4 regions of the Paenibacillus mobilis genome follow, and region 3 is predicted to be linked to each of the others. Evidence: predicted binding sites of a transcription regulator. Region 3 holds the regulator's gene; each other region holds the start of a gene.
What was found. The regulator Rex, encoded in region 3, represses fermentation and respiration genes when NADH is low (regulators of the CRP and FNR family bind a similar motif). The targets are predictions, from matches to a motif close to TTGTGAAATATTTCACAA.

Region 1: the regulator Rex is predicted to act here: its motif matches at 2,207-2,224, upstream of AC3ZPD_RS08045 (cytochrome ubiquinol oxidase subunit I).
Region 2: the regulator Rex is predicted to act here: its motif matches at 1,757-1,774, upstream of AC3ZPD_RS12560 (DoxX family membrane protein).
Region 4: the regulator Rex is predicted to act here: its motif matches at 2,947-2,964, upstream of nirB (nitrite reductase large subunit NirB).

Annotation. Positions count from the first base shown of each region.
Region 1 is NZ_JBZCMS010000003.1:396,460-400,981, forward strand. It holds gene ade (adenine deaminase) at 1-1,628, shown strand, start outside; gene AC3ZPD_RS08045 (cytochrome ubiquinol oxidase subunit I) at 2,324-3,730, shown strand; gene cydB (cytochrome d ubiquinol oxidase subunit II) at 3,717-4,522, shown strand, end outside.
Region 2 is NZ_JBZCMS010000006.1:16,750-21,271, forward strand. It holds gene AC3ZPD_RS12545 (GNAT family N-acetyltransferase) at 42-761, shown strand; gene AC3ZPD_RS12550 (hypothetical protein) at 986-1,228, shown strand; gene AC3ZPD_RS12555 (hypothetical protein) at 1,233-1,598, shown strand; gene AC3ZPD_RS12560 (DoxX family membrane protein) at 1,865-2,398, shown strand; lysine riboswitch at 2,622-2,818, shown strand; gene AC3ZPD_RS12565 (amino acid permease) at 2,996-4,414, shown strand; gene AC3ZPD_RS12570 (AraC family transcriptional regulator) at 4,499-4,522, opposite strand, start outside.
Region 3 is NZ_JBZCMS010000002.1:371,334-375,855, forward strand. It holds gene AC3ZPD_RS04875 (cell wall elongation regulator TseB-like domain-containing protein) at 1-231, opposite strand, end outside; gene AC3ZPD_RS04880 (amidohydrolase) at 286-1,584, opposite strand; gene AC3ZPD_RS04885 (redox-sensing transcriptional repressor Rex) at 1,574-2,221, opposite strand; gene dinG (ATP-dependent DNA helicase DinG) at 2,223-4,522, opposite strand, start outside.
Region 4 is NZ_JBZCMS010000001.1:581,451-585,972, forward strand. It holds gene AC3ZPD_RS02700 (glycosyl hydrolase family 18 protein) at 1-164, opposite strand, end outside; gene AC3ZPD_RS02705 (GAF domain-containing protein) at 585-1,040, shown strand; gene AC3ZPD_RS02710 (sensor histidine kinase) at 1,040-2,095, shown strand; gene AC3ZPD_RS02715 (response regulator transcription factor) at 2,115-2,762, shown strand; gene nirB (nitrite reductase large subunit NirB) at 2,981-4,522, shown strand, end outside.

The sequences.
Region 1 (4,522 bases), on a different contig from region 3:
CGGACACCCGGGTCGTGGACGCCAAAGGCCGTTTTTTGGTGCCGGGATTGATTGACGGTCATATGCACGTGGAAAGCACGATGATGACCGTGACGGAGTTCTCGAAAGCCGCATTGGCCAAAGGCACCACGGCCGTTTTTATGGATCCCCATGAGATCGCGAACGTCTTCGGAAATGAAGGTGTCGCGTGGATGCATGAAGAAGGGCGGGCGCTCCCGCTGAAGGTGTTTACGACTTACCCGTCCTGCGTGCCGGCCGCCGAGGGTCTGGAGGATGCCGGGGCCGTTTTGGAGGTCAAGGACATTGAAGCCGGTTTAACCTGGGAAGGCGTTGCGGGTCTGGGCGAGGTCATGAATTTCCCCGGCGTGGTCAATGGCGATCCCAAGATGAAAGGCGAAATCGAAGCGACCATCCGGGCAGGAAAAACGGTTACCGGACATTTTCCGAGCGACGACCAGCAAATGCTGCAGGCTTACATAGCTGCGGGCGTTACCTCCGATCACGAAACGGTGACGCGCGAGCAGGGGCTGGCGAGAATCCGGCTGGGCATGAACCTGATGATCCGTGAAGGTTCGGCTTGGCAGGACGTGAAGGAAGTGATCAAGGTGGTCACGGAGGATCATGCGCCTACGGGCAATATTACGCTTGTGACGGACGACGTTTATCCGCAAACCCTGGTCGAAAAAGGCCATATGAATCACGTTGTTCGGCGTGCCATCGAAGAAGGGGTAGAACCGGTTACCGCCATTCAGATGGCGACCCTTAACACGGCAAAATACTTTAATAAAGAGCGGGATTTAGGAGCGATTGCGCCCGGAAAATGTGCGGATATCCTGCTCATCGACGATCTGCGGCAGATGGTGCCGTCGCTCGTTATTGCCGACGGTGAGGTTGTGGCGGAGGCAGGGAGAATATTGGCGTATTATCCATCATACGTATATCCGGAAAAAGCCCGCCAGTCGGTGAAGCTGGCCAGGCCGCTTACGCCGGAGGATTTCCGCCTGCGCAGCAAACGGGCTGAGGCTCATCAAGCGAGCGAAGCCGGCAGCGGCGGAGCGGGGGAGAAGGTCCGGGTGCGGGTAATTCAGGTGATTGAAAACAGCGCCCGCACAGCCTCGGCGACAGCCGAGTTAACGGTGAAGGACGGATACATCCAGCCTGATCCGCAGCAGGATGTCCTGCTGCTCGCCTGCATCGAGCGCCACAAAGGCACGGGCGATATTTCCCTTGCCTTCGCTAAAGGCTTCCAGTTAAAAGAAGGCGCCGTTGCGTCCACCGTCGCGCACGACAGCCATAACCTGCTAGTCATGGGCACGAATGAAGCGGATATGGCGTTTGCGGCATCCAAGCTGGCGGAATGCGGCGGTGGCATGATTGCCGTAAAAGACGGCAAAGTACTGGGCCTGGTCGAAATGCCGGTAGCCGGACTGATGTCCGATAAACCGCTGGACCAGGTGGTGGAAGAGGTCCGCGGGCTCGAAGCGGGCTGGAAGGAGCTGGGCTGCACGATTCATGCGCCGTTTATGACGTTTTCGCTGATTGCGCTGCCCGTCATTCCGGATTTGCGCATCTCCAACCGCGGTCTGGTCGATGTAACCACCTTCAGCCTCACGGATGTAGAGCTGTAGAATATCTTTTGACAGGCAAGTGTACTGACAGGCAAGTATGCTGACAAGTGTGGACTCCAGCAGCAAAACAAAACCGCCGTTCTTTCCCTGGGGGAAAGGCGGCGGTTATTTTTATTTTAAAATAGGAAAGGAATTAAAATTTATAGGCAAGGTTATGGGTAAAGGGAAAGCTTGGATCTAAATGGTTAATGTAAGGTTTCAGACTTGAACTTAATGCGTTTGTTGTTCGAGCTGATCTTCTTCTTTGAAAATCTGTGCGCAGAAAATGCCAATGACAATAAAGCTGATAGCCACCAAAGCAAACATAAGAACCATCATGTCGAATCTTCACTCCTTCTTATTCTTCTTCCTGATCTGTACGAGTATTATGATACTGGAATCCCGCAACCCGTGCATAGCCCGTTCGGGCTATAAAATGACTTCAAAATTGAACGTTGTGAGGCAGATCACAAAACGGTTCTGTCAATGAGCTTTGAGGCAAAATGACTTTGAAATCGCCCTTGGTTTTGCCTGATTTGTGTGCAATTTCGACGAATGTTGTGATTATGGTCACAAATTTTATATATTTCCGTTTTCTATTGTGACATTTATCACAATACCCCTTTTGCAGAACTGCCATGATAAGAACAGTGAGTTTTCCAAGCAAGAGGGGCATTCAGCCTCCCATTCTTATCGTTCAAAGGAGAGTATGATCCATGGATCCGTTAGTGCTTGCACGCATCCAGTTTGCTGCGACGACCATCTTCCATTTCTTCTTCGTGCCGGTGTCGATCGGGTTGGTGTTTATGATCGCGGTCATGGAGACGATGTATGTGGCCAAGGGCAAAGAAGTGTACAAAACAATGGCAAAGTTCTGGGGCAAGCTGTTCCTCATTAACTTTGCGGTCGGAGTCGTCACCGGTATTTTGCAGGAGTTCCAGTTCGGTATGAACTGGTCCGATTATTCCCGTTTTGTGGGGGACGTTTTTGGCGCGCCGCTTGCGATTGAAGCGCTGGCCGCGTTTTTTCTGGAGTCGACCTTTATGGGGATTTGGATCTTCGGCTGGGATCGATTGTCCAAGAAAGTGCATTTGCTGTGCATTTGGCTGGTTTCCTTCGGTACCACGCTGTCCGCATTGTGGATTTTGGCGGCGAACTCGTTTATGCAGCATCCGGTTGGGTTCGAAATCAACAATGGCCGCGCGGAGATGAACGACTTTTTCGCCCTGATTGCCAATGGGCAGCTGTGGGTGGAATTCCCGCATACCGTTTTAGGTGCGCTGGCCACCGGCTCTTTCCTGATCTGCGGCATCAGCGCGTACAAAATGCTCAAGAAGAAAGACTATGCTTTCTTTAAAAGTTCTTTTAAAATCGCCGTCATCGTAGCTTTGCTCTCCTCTTTCTTGACCGCCATCTTCGGTCATCAGCAGGCTCAGTACCTGGTAGAGACCCAGCCGATGAAAATGGCCGCATCCGAAGGCCTCTGGGGCAAAAGCGGCGACCCTGCTCCATGGACGGTCGTTGCGGCGATTGATCCGAAGACCAAAGAAAATAAATACGAGATTAAAATTCCCTACCTGCTCAGCTTCCTTTCCTACAGCAAACTGAATGGGGAAGTTAAAGGCATGAACGAGCTGCAGGCCGAGTATACGCAAAAATACGGCGCAGGCAATTACATCCCGCCGGTGCGCACGACCTTCTGGAGCTTCCGCATCATGGTGGCGGCAGGTTCGCTCATGATTTTGTTTGCGGCTTACGGCTTGTACCTGTGGATGCACAAAAAAATGGACCGTCCGAACAAAAACTATCTGCGTTTGATGCTGTTTGGCATTTCGCTGCCGTATATCGCGAATACTTCCGGTTGGATTATGACGGAGTTCGGCCGCCAGCCATGGACGGTATTCGGGCTGATGACCACCGCCGATTCCGTGTCGCCTAACGTGTCCGCAGGCCAGATGTTGTTTTCAATTATTGCCTTCTGCGCGATTTATACCGTGCTTGCCATCGTGATGGTGTTCCTTTGGGTGAAAGTGATCAAACAGGGCCCGTTCGCCAAAGACCATTCCGACGACGAACATTCCACAGATCCATTCGGCAAGGAGGGGTATCATGCTGTCTCTTAATGAGCTTTGGTTTATTTTGGTGGCGGTGCTGTTCATCGGGTTCTTTTTCCTCGAGGGGTTTGACTTCGGGGTCGGCATGGCTACAGGCATTCTCGCCAAAAACGATACGGAACGCCGCGTGCTGATCAACTCGATCGGTCCCTTCTGGGATGGCAACGAGGTATGGCTGATTACGGCCGGCGGCGCGATTTTTGCCGCTTTTCCGAACTGGTACGCCACGATGTTCAGCGGCTATTATACGCCTCTTGTTGTCCTCCTGCTGGCGCTGATCGCCAGAGGCGTCGCTTTTGAATTCCGGGGCAAGGTGCAGGACGACCGCTGGAAAAAAACGTGGGACGTCTGCATTTTCATCGGCAGCCTGCTGCCGCCATTCCTGCTGGGCGTCGTCTTCGCCGGCTTTATGAAAGGCCTGCCGATCGACGGGCAAATGGAGATGAGGGCCGGACTGTTCGACATGGTGAACTGGTATACGCTGGTGGGCGGCATTACCGTTACGCTGCTTTGTTTTGTGCACGGGCTTCTGTTCACGGTGCTCCGCACGGAGGGAGATATTCAGGACAGAGCACGCAAGCTGGCCAAACAGATGCTGTATCCGCTGGCAGCCCTGCTGGCCCTGACCGGCATCGCCACTTATTTGGCAACGGATATTTTTGAAGCTCATGGCGCCGTGTTAAGCGTGCTGGCGGTGCTCGGACTGGCCGCTTTCCTGCTGGCCGGTTATTTCCTGAGCCGGAAACGGGACGGCTGGGCTTTCGGCATGACCGGCGCTGTCATCGCTTTGGCGATTATCGG
Region 2 (4,522 bases), on a different contig from region 3:
CTAAATGGGGGAAGCCCAGTGGGGACAGGGGGAGTATCGGGATGTGTATCGAATTTACGGATCTTCGGCTGAAGCCTGCAGGTATAAACTTGATGAGGCCCTATGTCCGCTATGAAGCGGCCGGTTTATTGGCTTTTTCAGGGAAAACCTTTCATCAGGATACCCAGCCTATCTTCCATCAAATCCGATTGATGGTTTCCCTTGATGAAGCCGAACGAAGGCTTGGACTTAGCCGGGATAAGCTGCTTTCAAGTTTTCAGAAGGAAAAGGCGGAGGAGGATCGGGGGCGGCTGCTTGCCGCCAATCTGGCGGTCTCGGAATTTCCGGCAGCCTGGAAGGAGCGCATGGGGGAAACCTGGTTTGACTGGCTGGACGCCGTAGACGGGGAACATTCCGTGATTGGTGCCCGCGCCGATGAAATTCTCGCTCAACAAGTGGGCAGGAATCCTTTTGATCAAGGCAGTCTGTTTTACATTCAGCAATTGAACGTACATCCCTTTTTCAGAGGGAAAAAGCTGGGGCTCCAGCTTATTGCCTTCACTTTTCAAACCCTGATTAGCAAAAACAAGGGGATGGTGTTTTTAATCGCCGAACCTCGATTGGAAAAACAGCCCGGCCTTCCCGGCCTTATGAGAGATCCTGCCAACCTGATCCCGTATTATAAACGGCTTGGTTTTGCCGAAGCCTTCCCTACCGCCAATCAAGAAGACCGGATTATGGAAATCCAAGTTTGCGAGCTCTTAACGAAGGAAGCAGATTAAGGGTTGGCCGTGGAGCTTACCCGTTTGGAGAAGCTTAAAACGCTCGTTGACTCTATGGGGCTAGGCGGGACAGTTCCGGCCTTCGAAACCGCCGGCAGTGAAATTTACGTCATTGAGCTCGGCAGCTGCGTGAAAATAACGGCGGCAGCGGAACGGGCCGTCATGTACGGACTGCGTACCGTCCTGCAGCAGCTTCTGACGCAAGGTTCCCTGGTGTACGGCACGTGGTGGACTATCCGGCCGTCAAGGAAAGGGCGCTGCATATCGATATCGGCCGGAAATTTTTCACCAAGGCATGGATCATGGACCGCATCAAGGAGCTTTCCTGGCTTACGAATGAAGAGGCCAAACGTTTTGTTCGGGATTTGATCGACGAGTATGCGGAACTATTTGCAGAAAGCCCTTATTTTCACATTAGCGGGGATGAATTTATCGATTCAAATGACCTACTGGACCAAGTGGCATAAAAATATGGCGACCGCGCAAACCTTTATCGATAAAGGGTATGAGCTCATCAATTTCAACGACGCTTATTTCTACTACGTATTGGGTGAACATGCCGGCTACAAATACCCGACCGGAGCAAAGATCTACGGGGACTGGCATCCGGGCCTGCTGCCGAAAATCAGCGATACGGAACCCCAGGAGTATGACAAGCCTTATCCGTCCAGCCTGGTCGGCTGCTCTTTCTCCGTCTGGAGCGACAAACCGGAGGCTCAAACCGAACAGCAGGTAGCCGAAGGCCTTCATGAGCCGCTGCGGGCAATGGCCGAAAAAGCCTGGAGCGCGGAAAAAGGTACGACAGCTACGAATCGTTTAAACGGCTCTTTAGCCTGATCGGCGGCATTTAACGTCGCTTCAAAGAAAAATAGGGCAGGGCAGTGGACGAACAGGCCGGTGGCGCAGATTTTGCGTCCCGGTCTATTTTTTGCGGGGAACAGCGCGGCTGATAAAATTTTAAATAAAAGCTAAAAGTGTGATTTATGTCACACCTATTGTGAAATATTTCACTTATAATAAAGCCATAAGAGATGATCATCAAACAAAAACAAAAAGCAATAAACAAAATCACAAATGGAGAGAAACCAAAAGGAGAGATTTATATGTTTAACAATTGGTTGAGAAACAACAAAGCGGCTATGTGGCTGTTGACGATCCTGCGGGTTTACCTGGGGTACCAATGGATGACGCACGGCATTGAAAAATTGACGGGCGGCTTTGACGCCGGCGGTTTCCTGCAGGGCGCGATCGCTAAAAGCACCGGCGAAAATCCAGCCGTGCAAGGCTGGTGGGCCGCTTTCCTGGAACATGCCGCGCTGCCGGGCGTCAACTTCTTCAACGTCCTGATCCCGCTTGGCGAACTCCTGGTAGGCTTGGGCCTAATCCTGGGCACCTTCACCACCTTCGCCGCTTTGATGGCCGTCGTGATGAACACCGCGTTCCTCTTCTCGGGTACCGTAAGCACGAACGCACAAATGCTGATTCTTGAAATCTTCCTTGTAGTCGCCGCTGCCAATGCCGGTAAAATCGGTCTGGACCGTTGGGTAATGCCTTACCTTCGCGGCCTGTTCAACCGGGAAAGAAACGAAGAACAGCCCGGGGCGCCAGCGCCAAGAAACATGAAACATACGGCCTGACCGAAACGCCGTATAAATAGCTGATCATAAGCCCAGCTTCAGGATATTCGCAAGGAGGCCCCCCCGTCCCGCGGATATCCTTTTTTCTTTTTAAGGATCCTGCTAAATTTTATTCAGGTTTAGAAGTGATTCCCATAAATAGGTCATTGTTTGCGGGAGATTAATGGTATATAATGAGTTCTCGTATTTCCCTTACAAATTAATAGCAAACCTCATCTGATCTTGATGAGGTAGAGGTCGCGGTTTGGAAGAGTACCGCCGGGGTAAGTTAGAAGCAGCTGAGGATCCCGGCAGGAAAGGGCAAACCGCCGAAGTGTGGTTCCCAAGCTTCAAAGGGGAGCGACGCTGGGGCTGTTTCCGAAAGGAGCAGAACTGTCACGGACGTTTTCGCCAAAAACGCCGTGTTGTGCTATCTTCATGAAGGTTTGAGGCAGATGATTTCTGATGATCCGAAGACCGCGCGAAATAGCTGCGGTCTTTTTCTGGTTCTTCCTGCATGAATTTAGGGGCATTCTATTCACCTAAAGGAGTGTATTTCAAGTGAACAAAATTCAATCCCCTTCAACCGGTCTGAAAGCCGGCCTGAAGGCCCGTCACATGACGATGATCGCTTTGGGCGGTTCGATCGGCACCGGGCTGTTCCTCGCCAGCGGCGGCGCGATTTCTTCCGCCGGTCCGGGCGGGGCCATCGTGGCTTATGCGGCTATCGGCTTTATGGTCTATTTCCTGATGACCAGCCTGGCGGAGCTGGCCTCCTACATGCCGGAATCGGGTTCGTTTGGCACGTATGCCGGCCGGTTCGTCGACCCGGCCCTCGGTTTTGCCCTGGGCTGGAATTATTGGTACAACTGGGCGATTACGATCGCCGCCGAGCTGTCGGCCGCGACCTTAATCATCAAATACTGGTTCCCCGGAAGCTCCTCGTTCCTGTGGAGCCTGCTGTTCCTGGCCGTGATTCTGGGGCTCAATATTTTATCCGTTAAGGGCTACGGCGAATCGGAGTATTGGTTTGCCATTATTAAAGTGGTAACGGTTATTATTTTCCTTGTGGTCGGTGTTCTGATGATCATCGGGATTTTGGGCGGAACATCCCCCGGCTTAGGCAATTTCACGATCGGAGATGCGCCGTTTAACGGAGGTTTCCTGGCTTTGCTCGGCGTGTTTATGGCCGCGGGTTTCTCCTTCCAGGGCACGGAGCTGATCGGCGTGGCCGCTGGCGAAAGCGACAACCCGGCGAAAAACGTGCCGAAGGCGGTACGGCAAATTTTCTGGCGGATCCTGATCTTTTATATCCTGGCGATTTTCGTCATCGGCATGCTGATTCCTTACACGAACCCCGATCTGTTGAAAGGGGATATCGGCAGCGTCGGCGCTAGTCCGTTTACGCTGGTCTTCAAAAAAGCCGGCCTGGCTTTTGCCGCATCGGTCATGAATGCCGTCATCCTGTCCTCCGTCTTGTCGGCGGGCAACTCGGGCATGTATGCTTCCTCCCGGGTGCTGTACGGGCTGGCCAAAGAAGGCAAAGCGCCGAAGCTGTTCTCAAGGGTCAATCGCCGGGGCATTCCGGTGTACGCCGTTTTGCTGACGGGCGCCGTGGGCATGCTGGCGTTCCTGGCATCCTTTTTCGGGGACGGGATTGTTTATACGTGGCTGCTCAACGCGTCCGGCATGTGCGGGTTCATTACGTGGCTGGGCATCGCGATCTGCCATTACCGGTTCCGCAAAGCTTATTTAGCCCAGGGGCGCAGCTTAAGCGACCTGCCTTACCGGGCCAAATGGTTTCCGTTCGGCCCGATTGTGGCTTTCCTGATTTGTGCCGTGGTGATCGTCGGTCAGAGCATGTCGGTCATCTCGGACGGCACCGTCGACTGGACGGGAATGGTCGCCTCTTATTTGAGCATTCCGCTTGTGCTGGCTTTGTGGCTGGGCTACAAATGGACGAAACGGACCAAGGTCATTCCCCTGACGGAGTGTGATCTGAACCCGGAATCCGGCAATGAATATAAAAGAGTATGAAAAATGATAAATCCCCTTCGGGCAGGCTGCAGCGTTCAGGCGCAAAAGCAGGCCCCGCAGGGGATTTTTTATGCTCGCCAAAGCTCAGCTGTTATTGAAACGCGTTCG
Region 3 (4,522 bases):
AGGTTCTCCCGAACCGTTGGTGCCTTCAACGACCCAGCAGACCCCGTCCCACACCGATTTGCTGACCCCGATCGTTTTGACCAGCCCAGCTTCCTGTTTGGCCCGGAGAATGGCCGCATCCTCCTGCTTCCAGGTGTCCTGCATAATGTATACATAATAACGGTACATCCCAAAAGCCAAAGCCGCCGCAATGACGATTACGGCGAGAATCCATTTTGTTTTTGTTTTCAAACCTGTTTTTCACCTCTCTCCTTGCCTCCGCTTGCTCTGAAGCCGGGAATGGGATCAGCGGGCAAGGAGACCTTCAAATGCCTGTTGAGCTTCAAAGCGAATACGCTGTTCGTCCAAAGTCAGGCATTCGCCGTGTTTGACCACTTGCCGTCCGTCGACCCATACATGCTCTACGTCCTTCGCACCGGCAGAGTAAACGACATGCGAAATATAATCGGTTTTTGGCAGGAAATGAGCTTGCTCAGTATTCAAAGCGATAAAATCGGCTTTCATACCGGACGCCAATTTGCCTGTTTCCTGAAGGAACAGTGACTTAGCACCGTATTCCGTCCCCATTTTCAGCGCCTCAAGCGCCGGAACCGCGGTAGGATCACCGGATACCCCTTTATGAATTAAAGCTGCCAGACGGATTTCCTCCAGCATGTCTAGGTTGTTATTGCTGGCAGGGCCGTCCGTTCCCAAGGAAACCGTGACGCCTGCTTTCAGCAGGTCCACAACTCTCGCTACCCCGCTGGCCAGCTTCAAGTTGCTGCCGGGATTGTGAGAAACTCCTACGTTATTTTCGGCAAGGATTTGAATTTCTTCATCCAGCAGATGAACCGCATGAGCAACAAGCGAAGGTCTGGAGAACAAACCTATTTTCAGCAGATGCTCGACCGGACGCACGCCGTAATCCCTGACGTTCTGCTCCACCTCGGTTATCGTTTCCGACATGTGCGTGTGCAAAGGGAGATCCAGATCATGCGCAGCTTGTACGATCTTTTCGATATAATCGGGCGGACAAGTATAAGGGGCATGCGGAGACATCATCGCCGTAATGCGTCCGTCTGCCGCTCCATGCCACCGCTTCGCAAAACTGACCGCGTCCTGAAGTTTGGCCGTCTGCACTTCCGGCGGGCAAAGACCGATGACGCCCCGTGTCAGGACAGCACGGATGCCGCTTTGTTCCGCAACTTTACCTACCTGGTCCATATGATCGTACATATCCAGGAAAGTGGTAGTTCCGCCTTTCAGCATTTCAAGAACGGAAAGCGCCGTACCTTTGTAAACGTCCTCGCTGGTAAATTTGGCTTCCATCGGCCACATTTTTTCCTGCAGCCACACCTGGAGGGCCAGATCGTCGCCATAACCGCGCAGCAGAGACATTGCCGCATGCCCGTGAGTATTAACCAGGCCTGGCAGGAACAGAAGGCCCGATCCGTCAAAGCTTTCCGTCATCTCTTCGCCTTCCGGCAGCGTTTCCCCGATGTATTGAATACGGTCGTCCTCCACCAGCATATAACCGGTAAGCACCGGTTTATCCGGGTTCATAACCGCGAAAGTTCCGTTTTTAATCAACCATTTACGACTCATTTGAAATTTCCTTTCCCTGATCCAAATAATAAGCCAAGCTGAGCAGATCGGTGGTAAAATCCGCCGCATGCACGCGGACCCCGGCCGGTACCTTCAAAATGACCGGCGCAAAGTTCAGAATGGCCTGAATGCCCGCCTCTACGAGCTGATCCGCGACGCGCTGGGCTTCCCAGTGAGGAACCGTAATGATCCCGATACGGATCCCGAGGTTTTTGACGGTTTCTGTCAGCTCCGAAATAGGCTGTACCGTCAAATAATTGATCTGGCTGCCGATTTTGGCTTCCGCAGCATCGAAGACCGCCACAATCTTCATATTGTCTTTCAGATACATATTGTAGTTGGAGAGGGCCTGGCCGAGATTACCGGCACCTACCAGCGCTACGCTGATCTCCTGATCCAGGTTCAGGATCTGGCGGATTTTTTCAATCAGGTAACCCACATCGTAGCCGATGCCTTTGCGCCCGAAATCTCCGAAATAGGCGAGATCCTTACGGATTTGGGCCGGATTAAGATCCAGGTTTTGTCCGAGCTCTTGCGAGGATACCGTCATGACGTCACGGTTTTGCAGTTCGTTTAAATACCGCAGGTAAACCGGCATACGCCGGACGACGGCATCCGATATTTTTTCCGATTTCATGTTATTCACCCTTTGCTGCGCCTGATTCGGCGCCATTTTCCGTAGGTTCCAGCCACTCCGTGATCCGGGGAACCATCTGGCTCAGCGGCATATGCTCCATTTTGGGTCCCGGCAGGGAATAAAGAAAATATTTGCCGTAATAGGAGTCCAGAATACGCGTATCGTACACAATGACGATACCTTTATCTCTTGAAGAGCGTACCAGTCGGCCAAAACCCTGCTTAAAGCGGATAACCGCCTGAGGAACCGACAGCTTGGTAAACGGATTTTTCTTTTGCTGCTGCAGCCGTTCGCTTTTCGCTTCGACCAGCGGATGGTTTGGCGGCTGAAAAGGCAGCCGGACAATAGCAAGGCTGGTCAGTGCATCTCCGGGAATATCGACGCCTTCCCAAAAGCTGCTTGTGCCGAGCAGGACGGAAGCGTCTTTGTTCTGAAAACGCCGGGTCAGCTTGGTGCGGCTTCCGCTGTCCATGCCTTGGCCGATTACCGTTATATTATGCGCCGACAGCTGCTCTTTAAGCGGTTCATAGACCTGCTTCAGCATGCGGTATGAGGTGAACAGCACCAGCATTCTGCCTTTGGTCGCTACGGCCGACTCCGCAAGGGAATCTACAAGCGTATTCACAAAATGGGCATCCCCTACGCTGCCTTTGACGCTCGGAAAGTCGCGCGGAATGACCAGCAGCGCCTGCTCCCTGTAATTAAACGGGGAAGGCAAAATGGCGGTCAAAAGCCGGTCCTGTTCGCCTGCTTCCTGGAGCCCGAGCTGTTCGATCATGTACTGGAAGGACTTATCGACCGTCAAGGTCGCCGAGGTCATGACCACGCTTTTTTTCTTGTCAAAGAAATAAGTTTTGAGCTGTTCGCTGACATCGATCGGAACCGCGTAAAGCTGCAGCGATTTGCTGCGGTAATGGCCGTTGCCTTCCAGCCAATAAACCGTCTCCTCGCTGTCCAGCTTCATGAAGAAGCGCAGGGAATCCCGTTCGCTGCCCAAATCCTTCAGGAGTCCGCTGATATCCGTAAGCAGGCCTTCAACCCCGTAATCCTCCTGCTCCTCTTTGATCTCGGCCACCATACGTTCGCCTTTCCGCAGCACTTCGCTGATGGAGACATGGATCTGATGCTCCAGCCGGTTAAAGGTGTCCCATTGGTCAGGCCTTTGGGCGGGAAGCAGCCGTTTGACGAATTGCCCCGGCTCTCCCGGCGCCGCGTCGCTCCTCTCCGTCATCAGACCGAACAGAAGCTCGCTTAACTTGTCCCAGCTTTCCTTCACTTCAAGCAGAGCCGGATAAAACGAATCGATTGTTTCTGTCCAGCCGAGAGCCTTTTCCGATCCGGAGGAAGCAAGCTGCGTCCGGAGATTCGGAAACTGTCCGGTGCGGCTGTCCTTAAACAAACGGGTTAAAGTATGAATGATCGAAAAATATTTCATATGCAAACCCAGATGTTTGCCCGCCACGTCCTCCAAATGATGCGCCTCGTCGATGACCAGACGTTCATAAGAAGGCAGCAGCTGATGGCCGGCCTGAATGTCGGTAAAAAGCTTGGAGTGGTTGGTAATTATAACATCCGCTACGCTGGCTTCGTGTTTGGCCCGATGATAAAAACACTTCCTGAAAAAGGGGCAGGAGCGTCCTAAACAGGAATCCGATTCGCTGGCAACCGTTTCCCAGAAATCACCGCCGCGTCCCAAATTCAGTTCCTCGTCGTCACCGGTTTCGGTTTGGCTGAGCCAGATGATCATTTGGGCCGCCGTGATGCTGTCTTCCTTCGGACTTGCAAAATCGCGCCGGCTCAGCTTGTGCTCGAATTTACGCAGGCACAAATAATGCTGTCTGCCTTTAAATACCGCCGCGCGAAACGGAAAAGGCACCGCTTCCGTCAGCAAAGGAATATCCCTTTCCCGTAGCTGCTCCTGCAGGTTGATGGTATGGGTGCTCACCATGACCTTCTCCCCGGTTTTTACCGCGGAATAAATGGCGGGCAGCAGATAGCCGAGCGATTTGCCCGTTCCGGTTCCGGCCTCCACCAGAAGATGCTTATCCTCGTCAAAAGCCTGCTCCACCTGACTGAGCATAATCTTTTGCGCTTCCCGTTCCTCATAAAACGGCAGCTTCTCCTTCAGGTTTCCCTGAACTTCCTCTAAAAATTGCTCAAAACTGACCTGGGACAGCGGATTGTCGTCAAATTCATGGCGGGCCGGCAAAATATCCATCCAGTCCTCATTGCGCATCGCAAACTGGCGGTAATAAATAAAACCCGCGTCATCCGTCTGATCTGCCTGGCTTTCCCGCTCCG
Region 4 (4,522 bases), on a different contig from region 3:
CGCGCATAAGCGGCCCATGAAGGGTAGTAACCGACCAGCTTGTAATCCTGAGCGGCCGTAGCGGTTTTGACGGATGAACCCAAAACGGGGAAAAGGGTGAGCACAAGCACGGCAATCATTCCGATAGAGAAGGTTTTACGTAAACGCTTTTTCTTAAAGAACATTGCGATTTACCTCCCTTGTCTGAGATTAGGCAGCACATCCCGATCGATTGAACGCTGAAAAATCCAGACTCACCCCCTCGGAAGACGAATTTACCTTCACTTGGTTGATGGACTGGTGAAGAGAAAACGAAAAATCCGGGTGAAGGTATTTCTATTTTCATCCAGATTTCTCCAGGGGTCTAGGGATAAAATCCAACAATAATGGGGGAATTATCAGCAATACCCCTTTTCATCGACTGACAAGCAGAAAACGCACAGGCGCCTTATCCTTGGGCATCCGTTTTTTTATATTTTAAGGCCGTTGAAGCCAAGCCGGTAACGCTGCAGCTCCTTTTATTGAAATCTCGGAGAGGGAGGTTTATTCTATACAAAGAGAAGAAACAGTCTTAACGAAAGATTCGGCTGATGGGTGGTTTAACGATGAATAATGGGGAATTTCAAACGGTGCTCGACCAGATGCGGCTTCAATCCGGCTATGACTTTATGGCCTTGGCGCTGGTAGAATCGGCCGAATTCAATTATGTAATCAAATGGAAATTTGCATCCGGAAATTTAAACGAAGGTTATAAACGGATTGTGCTTAAATCAGGCCGGGGGGTCCCCGGAATCGTGTTCAAGACGGGCAAACCGCTGACGATCCCTTTTGTGCCGGATTTTGTGAATCCGGAGGACCTTTTTCAATATCCGATTATCAAGCTGGAGGAGTTGTCCAGCCTGGCGGCGGTGCCGGTCTGGCATGACGGGCGCGTTGCGGGAGTTCTTCTCGGCGCTTACCGAAGCGGACAGCGGGTGGCTTCCTCGTCTGCAGACGAACTGCATGCCTATGCGGCCGGTGGACTCGCGGATTTAAACGGGAAGGAAAGGATGCCAAGTTGATGACCGAAAATAACATGCAGATGGACGCTTTGATGACGAGGCTTTATGCCGGCAGCATGGAGGCTATTCTTTTCTTTGACCAGGATGGAAATGTACTCGCCATGAATCCCGCTGCGGAGAAAATTATGTCGGACCAAGCCATAAAGCAGCTGCTGCAGGGTGAGGAGAACGGCATATGCGAGGTTTGCAGAGGGTTTACGAGCGAGACGGAGCAAAGAACCTGTTCGAACTGTTACATGCAAAGCCAAGAAACCCGGGATTTCAGTTCCTTTCAGGTTTTTATCGATACCAGGGATGAAGGAATTCTGCCTTATACGGCTTCTTTCCAAACACTGGACGCCGGGCGGGGCATTCGGGTGCTGATGCTCAGAGGGTTGACCAAGCAGTATCAAACCCAGGAAAGATTGTACCAGAACAAGATCATGAAACATGTCATCGAAGCTCAGGAGAATGAGCGGAGACGGATCTCCCGCGAACTGCATGACAGCGTGGCCCAGGAGCTGATGAGCGCCGTGGTGGATGTCCGAGTGCTCAAATATTTAACCGACGATACGAAGCTCCTGACCAAAATGAATCAAACTGAAGCCTTGATGACCCGGCTGCTGGACGACATCCGGAACTTATCCGTGGAGCTCCGCCCGGCGACGCTGGACGACTTTGGGCTGGAGGCCGCCTTTAAAACGCATTTTAAACGGATGGAGCAAAGCTACGGCCTGTTAATTGATTTTACCTCTTCTTTGGATCAAAAACGGTACTCCAGTGAAATCGAAACGGTGGTGTACCGGATCTGCCAGGAAGCGGTGCTGAATGCGCTCAAATATGCGCAGGTCGACCGTGTGGAGGTGCTGCTGGAGGAAAGAGACGGCTCGCTGCAGCTGATCGTCGAAGACCGGGGAGCAGGGTTCCAGCCGGGGCAAGAGCCGCAGGGCACAGGTTTGGGGCTGTTCGGGATGCAGGAGCGCGCCGAGCTGGTCGGCGGAGTCTGTCGCATCTTGTCCAAGCCGGGGGAAGGGACACGGGTTACCTTGCAGGTGCCCGTCCCTCCAGCGGAGTAAGGAGGGGAGAAACTTTTTTATGAAAATTGTAATTGCCGACGATCATGCGGTTGTCCGCAGCGGCTTCTCCATGATTTTAAATTTCCAGGAGGACATGGAGGTAGTCGGGACTGCGGCGGACGGGCTGGAGGCTTATTCGGTTGTGGCTAAACACCGCCCGGATATTCTGATCATGGACCTCAGCATGCCGCCGGGCGAAGGCGGACTTATCGCCACCGGAAAAATCAAAGAGGATTTTCCGGATACAAAAATACTGATCCTGACCATGTATGACGATGAGGAATATTTGTTTCACGTTTTGAAAAGTGGCGCTTCCGGTTACGTGCTGAAAAATGCGCCGGAAGATGAATTGCTGTTTGCCATCCGCACGATTTACGGCGGCGATATTTATATTCAGCCCAAAATGGCCAATTCTCTGGTAAAGCAGTGGATGAAGACGGATCAGAGGGATTCGTCGGAGGATCCTTTTGAGCTGCTTTCCAGACGGGAGATCGAGATTTTGCCTTTAATCGCCAAGGGTTACGGGAACAAGGAGATTTCGGAGAAGCTTTTCATTTCCGTAAAAACCGTAGAAGCGCATAAAGCCAAAATCATGGAGAAGCTGAATTTGAAAAGCCGCCCTGAATTGGTCGAATACGCCTTAAAGAAAAAATTGCTGGGCTTTTGATCCTTCTTCTCAAGGAGAAGGAAAGTCCTGAAAGAAGCAGCGTTTTTCTTCTGGGCATTTTTTCATTAGGGAGAACCCTATAGACCACGCAGGAAAAAGAGCTTATTCGTAGCGGGACTCCCCTCAAATTCAGGCATTTCCCTAATAGGTTCGCCTACAAGGGTGTGATACATTTAAATCAGATAAGTGAATGAAATCACAAACTTGGAGGGAGTCTCATGGCGAGGGAAAAGCTGCTGCTGATAGGGAACGGGATGGCGGGCGTAAGAACGGTTGAGGAAATCCTGGATCGGGACGCCGAACGTTACGACATTACCATTATCGGGGAAGAAAACTATACCAATTATAATAGAATCATGCTTTCCAATGTGCTGCAGAACAAAAACACAATAGAGGAGATTATCACCAACCCGGCAAGCTGGTATGCCGAACAGCGGATCGAGCTGGTTCATCACGATCCGGCGGTGAGCCTGGACTCTGGGGCCAGGAAGGCGCGCACCCAAAGCGGCAAAGAAATCGGCTTCGATAAATGTATTTTGGCGACGGGTTCGAGATCGTTCATTTTGCCGGTGGAAGGTTCAAGCCTGGAAGGCGTTTTGGGTTTCAGAACCATTGACGATACGCTGAGCATGCTCGAAATGGCCAAAAGCTACCGGAAAGCGGCTGTTATTGGCGGAGGACTTTTGGGGCTGGAGGCAGCCAAGGGACTTGTTGATCAGGGCATGGACGTCACGGTCGTTCATCTGGAGAAATGGCTGATGGAAACCCAATTGAACGAAATGGCCGGCAAACTGCTGAAAGCGGATTTGGAGCAGCAGGGCCTGAAGTTCCTTATGGAGAAAAAAACAAGCCGAATCCTTGGCGACACCCGCGTCACGGGAATTGAATTCAGCGACGGCTCCATACTGGAAGCCGATATGGTCATCATGACCGTCGGCATACGCCCGGAAACGACTCTGGCCCGTCACGCAGGTTTAACCGTAAACCGCGGGATTGTCGTAAACGATTGGATGGAGACTTCCGCTTCGGGCATTTATGCGGTTGGCGAATGCGCCGAACACCAGGGGAAAATATACGGACTGGTGGCCCCGCTGTTTGAGCAGGGCAAAGTGCTGGCCGACGTTCTAACCGGGAGTGAAACCGCCCCTTATGGCGGAAGCACAACCTATACGTCGCTTAAAGTTTCGGGCTGCGATCTTTTTTCGGCAGGAGAGATCAAGGAAGTGGGCGGCGTAAAAAGCATAGAAGCCTATGATGGCCTGGCTAACAGCTATAAAAAGCTGTTCATCCAAGACAGCCAGGTAGTCGGCATCGTCCTTTACGGAGACACCTCCGAAGAGAACCGTTACTTCAAGCTGCTGAAGCAGAAGCAGGATATTTCGGCATTCACTTCAGTTTCCCTGCTGTCTGCAGGCGGCGGATGCTGCGGGGGAGCCGCTGCGGACGATGTGACCCAGTGGGCCGATGATGAAACGGTATGCGGCTGTAACGGGGTAACTAAAGGCACGATTCTGCAGGCGATCCGAGGCAAGGATCTCAAGTCGGTAGCAGAGGTAACCAAAGCGACCAAAGCTGGCGGTTCGTGCGGAAAATGCAAGGGCATGATCGGAGACCTGCTGACCTGTGTATTGGGCGATCAAGTGGCCACAGCGCCGACGGGCATTTGCGGCTGCACGGACCTGTCGAGGGACGAAATTGTGCTGCAGATTCATGAGAAAGGACTGACCACCACGGACGAGGTTTACGAGCAGATCGGATTC